One region of the Brevundimonas sp. GCM10030266 genome, then DNA from elsewhere that is predicted to be linked to it. Evidence: riboswitches for the same ligand, from Rfam matches in the RefSeq annotation. Region 1 holds a riboswitch; the other holds the start of a gene.
The links. Region 1 has a riboswitch for S-adenosylmethionine ahead of ACFQQC_RS17505 (TonB-dependent receptor plug domain-containing protein). Riboswitches for the same ligand answer to the same signal wherever they lie in the genome.
Positions count from the first base shown of each region.

Region 2: it holds a riboswitch for S-adenosylmethionine, as region 1 does, so the genes downstream of both, ACFQQC_RS09625 (homoserine O-succinyltransferase) here and ACFQQC_RS17505 (TonB-dependent receptor plug domain-containing protein) in region 1, are expected to answer to the same signal.

Region 1 covers NZ_JBHTCY010000006.1:56,623-63,775, forward strand. The annotation lists gene rpsR (30S ribosomal protein S18) at 1-257, shown strand, start outside; gene rplI (50S ribosomal protein L9) at 259-843, shown strand; SAM riboswitch class I at 953-1,063, shown strand; gene ACFQQC_RS17505 (TonB-dependent receptor plug domain-containing protein) at 1,359-3,773, shown strand; gene ACFQQC_RS17510 (DOPA 4,5-dioxygenase family protein) at 3,778-4,380, shown strand; gene ACFQQC_RS17515 (hypothetical protein) at 4,496-5,191, shown strand; gene ACFQQC_RS17520 (hypothetical protein) at 5,343-5,720, shown strand; gene ACFQQC_RS17525 (replicative DNA helicase) at 5,838-7,153, shown strand, end outside.
Region 2 covers NZ_JBHTCY010000002.1:622,202-629,354, forward strand. The annotation lists gene ACFQQC_RS09610 (NAD(P)-dependent oxidoreductase) at 1-1,199, opposite strand, end outside; gene ACFQQC_RS09615 (TorF family putative porin) at 1,393-2,067, opposite strand; gene ACFQQC_RS09620 (ammonium transporter) at 2,157-3,500, opposite strand; SAM riboswitch class I at 3,754-3,878, shown strand; gene ACFQQC_RS09625 (homoserine O-succinyltransferase) at 3,978-4,970, shown strand; gene metB (cystathionine gamma-synthase) at 4,967-6,157, shown strand; gene ACFQQC_RS09635 (homoserine dehydrogenase) at 6,157-7,153, shown strand, end outside.

The sequences.
Region 1 (7,153 bases):
CGACCCCGGGCGCGCCGGCCGGCTCCGGCCCGGCCCGTCGCCCGTTCTTCCGCCGCCGCAAGGTGTGCCCGTTCTCCGGCCCGAACGCGCCGAAGATCGACTACAAGGACGTCAAGCTGCTGCAACGCTACATCAGCGAGCGCGGCAAGATCGTCCCGTCGCGCATCACGGCTGTCTCCCAGAAGAAGCAACGCGAGCTGGCCAAGGCCATCAAGCGCGCGCGCTACCTGGCCCTCCTGCCCTACGTGGTGAAGTAAGATGAAGGTCGTTCTGCTGGAACGCGTCGATAACCTCGGCGCCATCGGCGACGTCGTCACTGTCAAGGACGGCTTCGCTCGCAACTTCCTTCTGCCGCGCGACAAGGCCCGCCGGGCCACCGCCGCCAACCTGAAGGCGTTCGAACTCGACCGCGCCGCCATCGAGCAGCGCAACGAGAAGAACAAGGCTGACGCTCAGAAGGTCGCCGACAAGATCGACGGCCAGACCTACGTCATGATCCGTCAGGCCGGTGAAACCGGTCAGCTGTACGGTTCGGTCGCCGGTCGCGACGTCGCTGAAGCCGTCCAGGCTGAAGGCGGCAAGGTCGAGCGTTCGCAAGTCGTGCTCAACACGGCGATCAAGACGCTGGGCGTCCACGAAGTGCTGGTCCGCCTGCACGCCGAGGTCTCGGCCACCGTCAAGATCAACATCGCCCGTTCGGCCGACGAAGCCGAGCGTCAAGCCAAGGGCGAGGACGTGATCAAGTCGGCCTACGAGGAAGACCGTGAAGCCGCCGCCGAACAGGCCGCGGACATGGTCGCCGGCGGCGCCGGCCAACAGGACGGTCTGGGCAGCGAAGCCTAACACCGTTACTGGTGCCTGAAAGACACGGCGGCGCGGGGGCGACCCTGCGCCGCCGTACTTTTTTCCGGCCTGCGCTTGACGCATTTATGACGCATCGCAATATCGCATCTGCTCATCGAGACCGGCTGAGGGATAGGCCCTTTGACGTCGGGGCAACCTGCGGACCTCCGTAAGGTGCCAACTCCTTCGGGACCCCTCCCCGGGTCGCGGCAGATGAGAGCCCGGTCGAAGCCGGACTCCCCCCATCTGTCACCGCTGGCGTTCCTGATGATGCAGGAGACGACGATGCGTGCTGACAAGACCAACGCCCTGACCGTTCTCACCGCCGAGGCCCGTGCGCCGCGTACGCTTATGTGCCGCGGCCTTTCGATGCGATGTCGCCGTTCGCTGTAATCGGCTGACCCGCCGGGCGCACCGCCCGAACTGACCAAAGACATCGCCAGCCCGGATCCCCGGCGATCGCTGCGTGCGACGCCGACCGGAGAGCTGCGCCTCATCGAGAACGAGACATCCCCATGACCGCGACCACCCGCTTCCGCTTCACCCTGTTCGCCGCCGCCTCGGCCACCGCCCTGCTGGCCGGCGCCGCGAACGCCCAAACGACCCCGCAATCCGCCGAACCCGAAGCCACCGAGATCGGCGAGATCGTCGTCACCGGCACCCGCGTCCCCAACCGCTCGCGTCTGGACACCCTGGCCCCGGTTGACGTGGTGACCCAGGAAGACCTGCAGAACCGGGGCACGACCGAGCTGGCGGCCGCCCTGGCCCAGTCCGTGCCGTCGCTGACCTTCCCGCGCCCGGCGGTGGTGGACGGCACCGACTCGATCCGCCCGGCCACCCTGCGCGGCCTGTCGCCCGACCAGACGCTGGTGCTGGTCAACGGGACGCGCCGCCACGCCTCGGCGCTGGTCAACGTCAACGGTTCGGTCGGCCGCGGCTCGGCCGCCGTGGACCTGAACACCATTCCGTCCGGCGCGCTGGATCGCGTCGAGGTGCTGCGTGACGGCGCCTCGGCCCAGTACGGCTCGGACGCCATCGCCGGGGTCGTCAACCTTCGCCTCCGACAGGCCCGCGAAGGGGGCGGCGCGACCGTCACCTTCGGACAGTACAACACGACCATCGACACGCCCCGCGCCGGGAGCCGGGATGAGCAGGACGGCGGCACCGTCACCGCCTCGGCCTGGCAGGGCTTCGGCCTGGGCCAGGACGGCTATCTGACCCTGAGCGCCGAATACCTGCAGCGCGACCCGACCAATCGTTCCGATCTGGACCCGCGCGTGACCCCAAACGCCATCACGGCCCGCTTCGGTGACCCGCAGGTCGAGCAATGGACCGTCTTCGCCAACGCCGGCGCCCCGCTGGGCAATGGCTGGGAGGCCTATGGCTGGGCCGGCTTCCAGGATCGCGACAGCGAAAGCGCCGCCTTCCCGCGTCTGGCCTCCAATGTGAACAATGTCGCCGCCCTCTATCCCGACGGCTTCCTGCCCAAGATCGCCGTCAACTCGCAGGACCTGTCCGCAGCCGGGGGCCTGCGTGGCTCGATCGGCGGCTGGGACGCCGATGTGAACCTGGTCTACGGCCGCAACGCGCTGGATTTCCGCACCGAGAACTCGCTGAACGCCACCTATGGCGCGGCGTCGCCGACCAGTTTCGATTCCGGCTCGCTGATCTATGACCAGCTGGTGCTGGGCGCCGACCTCGCCCGCCAGTTCGAGATCGGCCTGTATGCGCCGCTGAACGTGGCCGTGGGTCTGGAGGCCCGCCGCGAGACCTATGATATCCAGGCCGGACAGCCGGAATCCTGGAATCGCGGCCCGCTGGGCTCGAACACGGCGCTAGCCGGCGGCGCCCAGGGCTTCCCGGGCTTCCAGCCGTCCAACGAGGTGGACGAGGACCGCACCGCTGTCGGCGTCTTTATCGATGTGGAGGCCCCGATCACCGAACAGTTCACCGTCGCGGGCGCCGTTCGCTACGAGGACTATTCCGACTTCGGCACCTCGACGACTGGCAAGATCTCGGCCCGCTACGACTTCGCGCCGTCGTTCGCCCTGCGCGGCTCGGTCTCGACCGGCTTCCGGGCGCCGTCGCTGCAGCAGTCCTTCTTCACCTCGACCAGCTCCGTGATCCAGAACGGCGCCGTGGTCGAGACCGGCACCTTCCCCGCCACCAGCGCGGTCGCCAGCCTGCTGGGCGCGCAGCCGCTCGATGCCGAGACCTCGGTCAACTACACGGTCGGGGCGGTCTACCGGCTGGGTGACTTCAACCTGACGATCGACGCCTACAAGATCGACATCGAGGACCAGATCGTCCTGTCGGAGCTGATCAACCGCAGCTTCAGCCCGCAGGTCGCCAGCCTGCTGGACCCGCTGGGCGTCCAGGCCGCGCGCTTCTTCCTGAACGGGGTCGACACCACCACCAAGGGGATCGACATCGTCGGCCGCTATCGCCTGGGCACGGAGCGTTTTGGCGACTGGGACTTCACCGTGGCCGCCAACTTCAACGATGTGGAGGTGAAGCGCCTGCCGACCTCGTCGTCCGTGCTGAACCCGGTGCCGCCGCTGTTCGCCCGCAGCCGTATCCTGACCATCGAGAACGGCACGCCGGACACCAAGATCTCGGGAACGGCGGACTGGAGCTATGGCCGTTGGGGCGTGACCGCGCGGGCCACCCACTACGCCAGCGTGCTGCAGCCCGGTTCGACCGCCGCGGCTGACTACGCGACCGGCGACAAGGTGGTGGCCGACTTCGAGGCGCGCTTCCAGGCCAGCGAGCGGGTCGCCCTGTCGCTGGGCGTGGACAATGCGTTCGACGAATACCCGGACGCCGTGCCGGTCTCGCTGAACAGCAACGGCGTGCTGGGCTTCCCCTTCTACTCGCCGTTCGGCTTCAACGGCCGCTACGTCTACGCCCGCGTGGCCCTGAGCTGGTGATCCGATGAGCGTCAGTCCCACGAAGCGCGCGCTGCTTCTGGGCGGCGGGGTGGCGGTCGCGGCGGCTTCGGTCGCCGCGACCGCGCCCGAGGCCGCGGCCCAGGTCGGTGACGAAAGCCCCCTCAGTCCCTGGGGCGCGCATCCCAAGCCGCCGCCCGACCCCCTGCCCCGCGGCGTCGAGCTTCCGGCGTCGCCGCGGCCTTGGACCGAGATCAGCAGCTACCACGCCCACATCTATTTCGATGAGGACACGGCCTATCGCGCGGCCCGGCTGCGCGACTGGGTCATCCACCGGTTCCGGGTGGAGCTGGGCGAGTGGAACGAGGGACCGCGCGGCTCGCACACCACCCCGTCCTTCTATTTCGGCTTCAGTTCGGATCAGGTCCCGACCGTGATCCCCTGGTTGATGCTGAACCACCTCGGACTGAAGATCCTGATCCACCCGAACACCGACGACCCTTACGCCGACCATCTGATCAACGCCCTGTGGATCGGCGACACCCAACCGGTGAACGCCTTCCGGATGCCGAGGTCTGCGACGGCGGCGGGCGGAGACATCGAACGGATTTACCCGAACACCCGACCGACCCTGCCGCTGGAGACCTGACCTGGAGATCGCCATCTGACGACGCGAAAGCCCCACGCAACGTATGGTGGTTCTTGCACGTCCTGAATAGGATGCAGGGCGGAGGGGGCGAGCCCCTCATTTTGGAGAGGGTGGGATGCGTCTGTCTGTTCTCGGTCTTGGCCTCGCCTGCGTTGGCGCAGCGGGATGTGCGACCACGCCGCCGCCAGCCACATCCCACGTCGCCGTGATCCTGTGGCCGCGCTCCGACGCCGGCTGCGATTTCGAGAATCCGGATCGGGGAATCGCACTGGCGATCAACACCGACAGGACCGACGCGTCGGTCGTTGATCACCGGTCAGACGAACAGGCCAGCGCCACCTACAGGGTCCGGAGCGCCCAGATCCTGTACCGCCCCGTTGCGGGGGACCGCTTCTGTCTGACCGTCCTGCGCGGCCCGACCCTGGGCCACAAGGACGCGGTGTCCGGGTTTGATGTCCGGTTCGTCGAGAGCTCCCGGGCGGAGATCGCTCCCGCCTATGCCCGACTGGACCGACCGTTGTTCAGACAGCGCGGGTCCGGCGAGGTGAAGGTCGGCATCGCCTTAGTCGCGGGCCGCCAGTCGGCAGGCGGACGGCAAACCTTCGGACACGTAAGCTTCGATCTGGGCCCCGTGGGGCGTGGCGCAAACCAACGCTCCGGCGCGCCCCTGATCCTCGACCTGCCCGAGCCCGGCCCGCGGGAAACAGTGACGCTGGGCGCCGTCATCCGGGAGGCAGGCGAGGATCAGTCGCCGGTCATCCCCGCCGATCTTATCGACCGGGCGCTGACAGATCGCGCCGGGTGGGATTGAGCGACGGCGCTTGCGGCCCTGCCCTGACCCACGAAAAGCCGCCCTTCGTGGCGCCCGCTGGAGACCTCAAGTCATCAGCCGTTGAAAACTTCTGGGCGAAGCGTTGCCATGGGTAGGTCGAGACCCTAACTGGACCGTCGGAGACCTCCCCATGCTTCGTCTTGTATCAGCCCTCGGGCTCGCGTTTCTCCTGTCGCTGTTCGCCACGACCGCCGCCGAGGCCATGACCGTGCGCGAGTTCCTGTCCATCGCTGACCGCCTGCCGCAGAACGCCACGGCGGCCCTGCGCCCGGACGGTCGCCGCCTGATCAACGAGGTCTCGACGTCGGTCCATGCGGTCAAGAACGCCCAGTTCGCGGACGAACGGGCCGGTCGGCAGCCCGACTACTGCATCCCCGCGCGCGGCACCGGGATCACGCCGGAAGCCCTGATCGCGCGCTTCCGGGCCCTGCCCCAGAACCGCCGCGACATCACGGTGCAACAGGCCATCCGCGAATGGATGATCGAGCGCTGGCCCTGCGGCGGCTGACCGTTAACTGATCCGTCTGCGGAATTCGGGACTGCCCACAGTCCCCGCGATTTGTCCCCGGCAACCGGTACGACCAGGAATGACGCAAGGCGCGTGTAAGGGCATGACATCATGACCATGAACGCCTTCGCTCCTTCCGCCTTCAACGACGCACCGACCATCGCGTCCCTGCCCCACAACCTCGAGGCCGAGCAGGCGCTGCTGGGCTCGTTGATGTTCGACAATGCGGTGTTCGAGCGGCTGAGCGACCGGCTGCGCGGCAGCCATTTCTACGAGCCCTTCCACCAGCGCCTGTACGATGCGGTCGAGGATCACATCCGTCAGGGCATGCTGGCCGAGCCGACCATCCTGATGGAGCGGTTCAAGCAGGACCCGGCGTTCCAGGAGTTCGGCGGCCTGCGCTACCTCGCGGACCTCGTCGACCGCGCCCCGCCCGCGGCCAATGCGCCCGACTATGCCCGGGTGGTCTATGATCTGGCCCTGCGCCGCGACCTGATCCGCATCGGCGGCGAGATCATCAAGGACGCGCCCGACCCCGAACGCCCGGCGGAAGACCAGATCGAGCAGGCCGAACAGACCCTGTATTCGCTGGCCGAGACGGGCAAGCCGTCGTCGGGCTTCGTCAGCTTCTCCCACGCCCTGTCGGGCGCCGTGCAGATGGCGGCGGAAGCCTATCAGCGCGACGGCAAGCTGGCCGGTCTGGCGACCCAGCTGGATGATCTGGACCAGAAGCTGGGCGGGCTGCACCCGTCCGACCTGCTGATCCTCGCGGGCCGCCCGTCGATGGGCAAGACGGCGCTGGCCACCAACATCGCCTTCAACGTGGCGCGCAGCTATCGCTGGGAGCCGACGCCGGAGGGCCGCAAGACGGTCTCGGGCGGGGTGGTCGCCTTCTACTCGCTGGAAATGAGCGCCGAACAGCTGGCCATGCGTATGCTGGCCGACGCCTCGGGCGTGTCGTCGGACAAGCTGCGCAAGGGCGAGATCGACGCCTCCGACTTCGGCAAGATCCGCGACGCGGCGGTGGAGATCGGCGAAAGCCCCCTCTACATCGACGCCACCGGTGGTCTGTCGATCTCCAAGCTGGCCGCGCGCGCGCGGCGCCTGAAGCGGATGGACCACGGGCTGGACCTGATCATCGTCGACTACCTGCAGCTGGTGACCACCGGCGAGAACAGCCAGAAGAACCGGGTGCAGGAAGTGTCCGAGATCACCGGCGGCCTGAAGGCGCTGGCCAAGGAACTGTCGGTGCCGATCATCGCCCTGTCGCAGCTGTCGCGTCAGGTGGAACAGCGCGAGGACAAGCGGCCCCAACTGTCCGATCTGCGGGAATCCGGCTCGATCGAGCAGGACGCCGACTGCGTGATGTTCGTGTACCGCGAAAGCTATTACCTCGGTCGCGCCGAGCCCAAGGAAGGCACCGAGGAACACCT
Region 2 (7,153 bases), on a different contig from region 1:
AGGGCCTCGATGACCAGATCGGCGGCGACGTCGAACTCGCCGCCCGGGACCGGCTCGACCGACCAGCGGCCGTCGGCGGACTGGGCCGCCAGCGCCATGCGCTGCGCGCGCACGCCGGTGACGCCCGAGGCACCGCCCAGCACGGCGCGCGGCGCGGCCAGCCATTCGAAGACAACGCCCTCCTCTTCCGCATTGGTGGTCTCGCGCGCGCTGCCGGGCATGTTGTCCCGGTCGCGACGGTACAGGCAGGTGACCGAGGTCGCGCCCTGACGGATGGCGGTGCGCAGGCAGTCCATGGCGGTGTCGCCGCCGCCGATGACGACCACCTTCTTGCCCGCCGCATTCAGCGGGCCGTCGTCATAGGCCAGGACCGCGTCGCCGAAGCTCTTGCGGTTCGAGGCGATCAGATAGTCCAGCGCGGCGACCACGCCGTCCGAGCCGCAGCCGGGGGCGGTCAGGCGGCGGGCCTGATAGACGCCGGTGGCGACCAGAACGGCGTCATGGGCGGCGCGGACGTCAGCGAAGGGCAGGTCTCCGCCGACATCGACGCCCAGCCGGAACTCGACCCCGCCGTCGATCAGACGATCCACGCGACGGCCGACGACGTGCTTCTCCAGCTTGAAGCCGGGAATGCCGTAGGTCAGCAGGCCGCCCGCGCGGTCATGGCGGTCATAGACGGTGACGGCGTAGCCCGCCGAGCGCAGACGGTCGGCGGCGGCGAGGCCCGCGGGACCGGCCCCGACGATGCCGACGGACTGGCCCTTCTCGGCGCGCGGACGGATGGGATCGACCCAGCCGTTCTCGAACGCCTGATCACCCAGCCAGCGCTCGACCGAACCGATGGTGACCGTCTCCCAGCCCGATTGTTCGAGCGTGCAGGCGCCTTCGCACAGCCGATCCTGCGGACAGATGCGGCCGCAGATTTCCGGCATGGTCGAGGTGGCCTCGGACAGGCGCCACGCCTCCTCGGCGCGGCCCTCGGCGGCGAGGCGCAGCCAGTCGGGGATGTTGTTCTGCAGCGGACAGGCGGACTGGCAGAAGGGCACGCCGCACTGGGCGCAGCGGCTGGCCTGGCCCTTGCCCGCCTCGGGCGCGAAGTCGGCGTAGATTTCGGCGTGGTTGTGAACGCGATCCGCCGCCGGCGCCTTGGACGGGCCGGTGCGGGGGACAACAACAAAAGTCTGGTTCACGGACGCCAAGGCCAACCCTCTTCGCAACTGCAAACTTTGTAGGGGCTTTGGTCAGCTCAGGCAATTTCTATGCTGTCTTTGCAGGAAAGCGCCACCGTTCTGAAAGGACAAACCGGCAAGACCCGCCAGAGAGGCAAGGTCTTGCCGGCCATGGCCGGACGGAAGGGACGCCCGGATCATTGTCTCCGTCAGATAAGTCAGATCAGAAGGCGAATTTCAGCGAGCCGACCGCGCGACCCTCATACAGCGGCGCATCCACGTCCGTGTCGTGGTAGCGGACGTCGATGGAGAGGTTTTCCGTCACGGCGTAGGCCACGCCGGCGTTCCAGGTGGTGTAGTCGTCACTGATGTTCAGGGACTGGTGGCCGACAGCGCCGCTGACGGTCCACTTGTCCGCCGGAGCGAAGCTGCCGTTGGCCTCCACATAGGTCGCCTCCTCATCCACACCGAAGAAGTCCGGCGAGAAGTAGACGGCTGCGCCGAGGGTGACCGGACCGAAGGCCCGCGAGGCGGCGGCCTTGAACTCCACGAAGGAGTAGTCGGCCTCCGTAGGCTCATCCACATAGAGGTAGCCGATCACGCCGAAGTCGAGCGCGAAGCCGCCCGCCTCGGTGCGATAGCCGCCATAGACATCGACCTCGGCGGAGGTGTCGTCACCGAAGTCCACATCCGAGGCCCAGGCCCCGGCGTAGAAGCCGGACTCGAAGGTCAGATCCACACCGCCCTGGATGGCGAACTCTTCATTGGTCTGGCTGGCGCCGCGGTAGACGTAGTCGGAGGTCACCCCGACGTTCCAGGACACGTCCTGGGCGTTGGCCGATCCGGCCGCCGCGAAAAGGGCGACGACGGCGGCAGCGGAAGCGAAGGCGAGTTTCATGTCTGTATCCCCATTGTTCTGAAATCGGCACGCACACGCTTACTGGCGGCCGGCGCGGTGAGAGGATCCGCGCCGGCCTGTTATTCAGGTCAGACGGACTCCAGGGCTTCCCCGTGCAGGTGGGTGTCCAGACCTTCTTCCTCCGCCTCGGCGCTGACGCGCAGGCCGGTGGTGAACTTGCAGATGATCAGGATGACCAGGGTGCCGATCGCGCTGTAGGCGATGGTCCAGACCAGGCCGATGAACTGGGTCCACACATTGGCGCCCTCGCCCAGGCTGTTGATCGCGGTCGAGGCGAACACGCCGGTCAGCAGGGCGCCGGCCAGACCGCCCGCGCCGTGGATGCCGAAGGCGTCCAGCGAGTCATCGTAGCGGAGCAGCTTCTTGATCCAGACCGAGGAGGCGTAGCAGACCGGACCGGCGATCAGACCGATGAGGACAGCGCCCTTCGGGTCCACGAAACCGGCGGCCGGGGTGATGGCGACCAGACCGGCGACGATGCCGGACAGCACGCCGATCAGCGACGCCTTCTTCTTCTCGATGACCTCGACGATCTTCCAGGTGATGGAGGCGGCGGCGGCGGCCAGGATAGTGTTGATCAGGGCCACGCCCGCCAGCGAGTTGGCGCCGCCCGCCGAGCCGGCGTTGAAGCCGATCCAGCCGACCAGCAGCAGCGAGGCGCCGATCATCGTCAGCACCGGGTTGTGAGCGATGATCGGCTCCTTGCCGTAGCCCTTGCGGGCGCCGAGGAAGAGCGCGCAGACCAGACCGGCCACGCCCGAGTTGACGTGCACGACCGCGCCGCCGGCGAAGTCCAGCACCCCGGCGCCGCCGAGGAAGCCGCCGCCCCAGACCCAGTGGGCGATCGGCGCATAGACCAGCAGCGACCACAGGGCCGTGAACAGCAGCAGGCCCGTGTACTTCAGTCGCTCGGCGAAGGCGCCGGTGACCAGGGCGGGCGTGATGATGGCGAAGGTCAGCTGGAAGCTGAGGAAGACGAATTCCGGGATCCCCGGCAGCAGGCTGTGCGCCGTCTCCATGCCCACCCCGTTCAGGAAGATGGCGTCGAAGCTGCCGATGAACTGGTTGACCGTCTCGGCCGGGTAGCCGCCGAGCGCGCCGGCCGAACCGAAGGCGATGGAATAGCCGGCGATGAACCATACCAGGGTGGCCACGGCGAAGACGCCGACCGACTGGGTGATCGTCGCGATCACGTTCTTGCGGCGCACCATGCCGCCGTAGAAGAGCGCCAGACCCGGGAGGGTCATGAGCAGAACAAGGGCCGTCGAGGTGGACAGCCAGGCCGTCCCGGCGCCGTCCAGTTCCAGCGGAACCTGGTGGGCCAGAAGGGCGGGCGCCGCACTGGCCCCCGATGCAATCAGTGTGGCCAGAAGGCCGAGCCCGAGAGCCAGGCCGCTGCGAAGTCGAGTCATCTCAGTTCCCCAAATGGATAACATTACGCATTTGCGAACTGTTTACCGCACTTGCGAAATGCGCAAGTGGCCGGACAATGATTCAGGAAACTTTGTTGCGACTGTAGCGCACCTGACTCCGAGTTGAGCATTTTTGATGCTCGTTTCTTGCTAAAAGAGGATTGATATTGCCGTTTAAGGCCAAGCTTGTGAATTTGCGATCGCAGCAATCCTGGGGGATTGACGACCCGCTTCGCGTTCGTCACCGTAAGGACACTCATCAAGACCGGCTGAGGGATAGGCCCTTTGACGCCGGGGCAACCTTCCAGTGATCCACCCGATCCCTGGAGATGGTGCCAACTCCTGCGGGGCGTCTTCGGAAGCCGCGAGAGATGAGTGAAGCGAGTGGTCCCTGACGGGGCCAGACGACTTCACGGGTCTTTCTTCGCAAGAGCTGGTTCGCCCCATCGGTTTCGCTGAGCGGAACCGGAGCGGACAGTGGCGTCCACCACCGAATGGATCATCGACGAGGCGCCCGGCCGTGACGTGACGGCCGCGATTCCGGCCGACTTCCGGCTGGCCTCGGGCGAGCGTCTGGCGGCGGACGAGATCGTCGGCCGCATCCACGGCCCGGCGTCGGGTCCGCTGGTGGTCGTCGCCGGCGGCATCTCGAGCGGCCGCTTCGCCGCGCGCTGGTGGTCGTGGGCGGTGCGTCACGGCGGACCGGTCGATCTGGATCGCGTCCGTGTGCTGGCGGTCGACCTGCTGCCGGGCCGGACCGATCCGGCCGTGACCATCACCACCGCCGATCAGGCCCGCCTGCTGGCCCTGCTGCTGGACGCCCAGGGCGAAGCGCGGGTCGATGCGTTCGTCGGCGCCTCCTACGGCGGCTGCATCGGACAGGCCTTCGCAGCGACCTTCCCGGAGCGGATCGGCGAGCTGGTCGTCATCTCGGCCGCCCATCGCGCCCATCCGGCGGCGACCGCCTGGCGCGGGGTGCAGCGCCGCGTGCTGGCCTTCGCCCGCGACTGCGGCCGTGAGGCGGAAGGCATCTCGCTGGCCCGCGAGCTGGCCATGACCACCTATCGCACCGCCGACGAGTTCGACTGGCGCTTCGCCACCACCGCGCCGGAGCGGGCCGGCGAAGCCTATCCAGTGTGCGAATACCTGATCTCGCGCGGGGCCGACTACGCCGAGGCCACCAGCGCCGACCGCTGGATTTCGCTGTCCGACTCGCTGGACCGCCACGCGGTCGCGCCGGAAGCCATCCAGTGCCCCCTGACCCTGCTGGGGTTCACCAGCGACCGTCTGGTGCCGATCGAGGACCTGCGCGAGCTCGCCGCCCGCGCCCCTGCCCTGCGTCGCTTCGACGAGGCGGGTTCGATCTTCGGCCACGACGCCTTCCTGAAGGAGCGCGAGCTGGTCGGCCGCACGCTCCACGACGCCCTTTCCACCCTGTACGCCCGCCAGCCTGACGAGATCGCCGCATGACCTGTTCCAGCGAAGCCCATCCCTGTACCACCGCCGCCCGGCACGGTGTGAACAACGATCCGGCGCACGGGGCGGTGATGCCGCCGCTTTACCTGTCCTCGAACTACAGCTTCGACGGGCTCGAGGGTAAGCGGAAGTACGACTACACCCGCTCGGGCAACCCCACCCGCGACGTGCTGGGCGAGACACTGGCAAAGCTGGAAGGCGGCGCGGGCGCCGTGATCACGGCCACGGGCATGGCGGCGGTGGATCTGGCCCTGTCGTCGCTGGAGCCGGGCGACCTGCTGCTGGCCCCGCACGACCTCTACGGCGGCACTCACCGCCTGCTGAGCGCCCGGGCGCGCCGCAATCATTTCGACGTCCAGTTCGTCGACCAGAACGATCGCGAGGCGCTGGACGCCGCCTTCGCCCTGAACCCGAAACTGATCCTGATCGAGACCCCGTCGAACCCGCTGATGCGCGTGGTGGACGTGGCCGACATCTGCGCCCGCGCCCACGCCGTCGGCTGCAAGGCGGCGGTGGACAACACCTTCCTGTCGCCGGCCCTGCAGAACCCCATCGCACTGGGCGCCGATCTGGTGATCCACTCGACCACCAAATACATCAACGGCCACTCGGACGTGGTCGGCGGCGCCGTGGTGGCGAAGGATCAGGCCGATCTGGAACAGCTGACCTGGTGGGCCAACTGTCTGGGCGTGACCGGTTCGCCCTTCGACGCCTATCTGACCCTGCGCGGGGTGCGCACCCTGTTCGCCCGCGTCGAGCGCCAGCAGGCGACAGCGGGCCGCGTGGCCGAATGGCTGGACGCCCACCCGGCGGTGAAGCGCGTCAATTATCCGGGCCTGAAGAGCCACCCGGGCCATGAGATCGCCGCCCGTCAGCAGAAGGGCTTCGGCGCCATGCTGAGCTTCGAACTGGCCGACATCGACGCCGTGCGCACCTTCGTGGACCAGCTAGAGGTCTTCACCCTGGCCGAGTCGCTGGGCGGGGTGGAAAGCCTGATCGCTCACCCGACCCTGATGACCCACGCGGCCATGACGCCGGAAGCGCGCGAGACGGCGGGCATCACCGACGGCCTGCTGCGCCTGTCCATCGGGCTGGAGCATCCGGAGGATCTGCTGGCCGACCTGTCGGCGGCGCTGGACGCCGTGATCGTGGCGACGACGCTGGAAGCCGAGGCCGCCTGATGACCGCCGCATCGCTGCCCCTGCCCCGCCCGGTCGTGACCGGCGCGGTCTCCGAACACGCCCATGACGAGCCGGTCGCCCTGCTTCAGCTGGACGTCGCCGATGTCGCCGAAGCCGCCAGCGCGGTCTATCGCGAAGTGCGCCGCGGCCGTCGCGTGGTCGCGGTCGCCTCGGGCGGCGCGGACGCCTCCGCCCGGCTGGCCGAGGCGCTGGACGCCATCGGCGTGACCACCGCCCTGCCCGCTCCGGGACAGGCGCTGCTGAACGCGCCGGCCTCCATCGTCGCCGGGCCGGAAGTCGCTGTCGCCCATACCCGGCCCGCGCCGGAGCGTCCGCTGCGCGTGGCGCTGGCCGGCTGTGGCGTGGTGGGAGGCGGCGTGCTGGCCCGCCTGCTGGGCGACGACCGGTTCGAGGTGGTCGGCGTGCTGGTCCGCGATCCTAACAAGCCGCGCGATCCGGCCGTATCGAAGCCGCTGCTGCTGGCCGATCCCGCCGCCCTGCTGGCGCGCGAGCCGGATGTGCTGGTGGAAGCGATCTCGGACGCGTCCACTGGCCTGGCCCTGATCCGCGCCGCCCTGTCGCGCGGCGTCGATGTGGTCAGCGCCAACAAGCAGGCGGTCGGAAGCGATCTGGCGGCCCTGACCGCGCTGGCGGAAGCGCATGACGCCCGCCTGCTGTACTCCGCCAGCGTCGGCGGCGGCTCGCCGCTGATCGAGACCGTCCGCCGCGCCCGCAAGCATGGCCCGGTCGTGCGGATCGAGGCCGTGCTGAACGGCACCTGCAACTTCATTCTCAACCGACTGGCCGCCGGCGTGGCCTTCGACGAGGCCCTGATCGCCGCGCGCGAGGCAGGCTTCGCCGAGGAAGACCCGACCGCGGACCTGTCGGGCCTCGACGCCGCGGCCAAGCTGGCCATCCTGGCGCATGAGGCCCTTGATGACGGGATCTCGCCGGAGCGTATCGCTCGCGAGACCCTGTCGGCGGACGCGGCGCTCC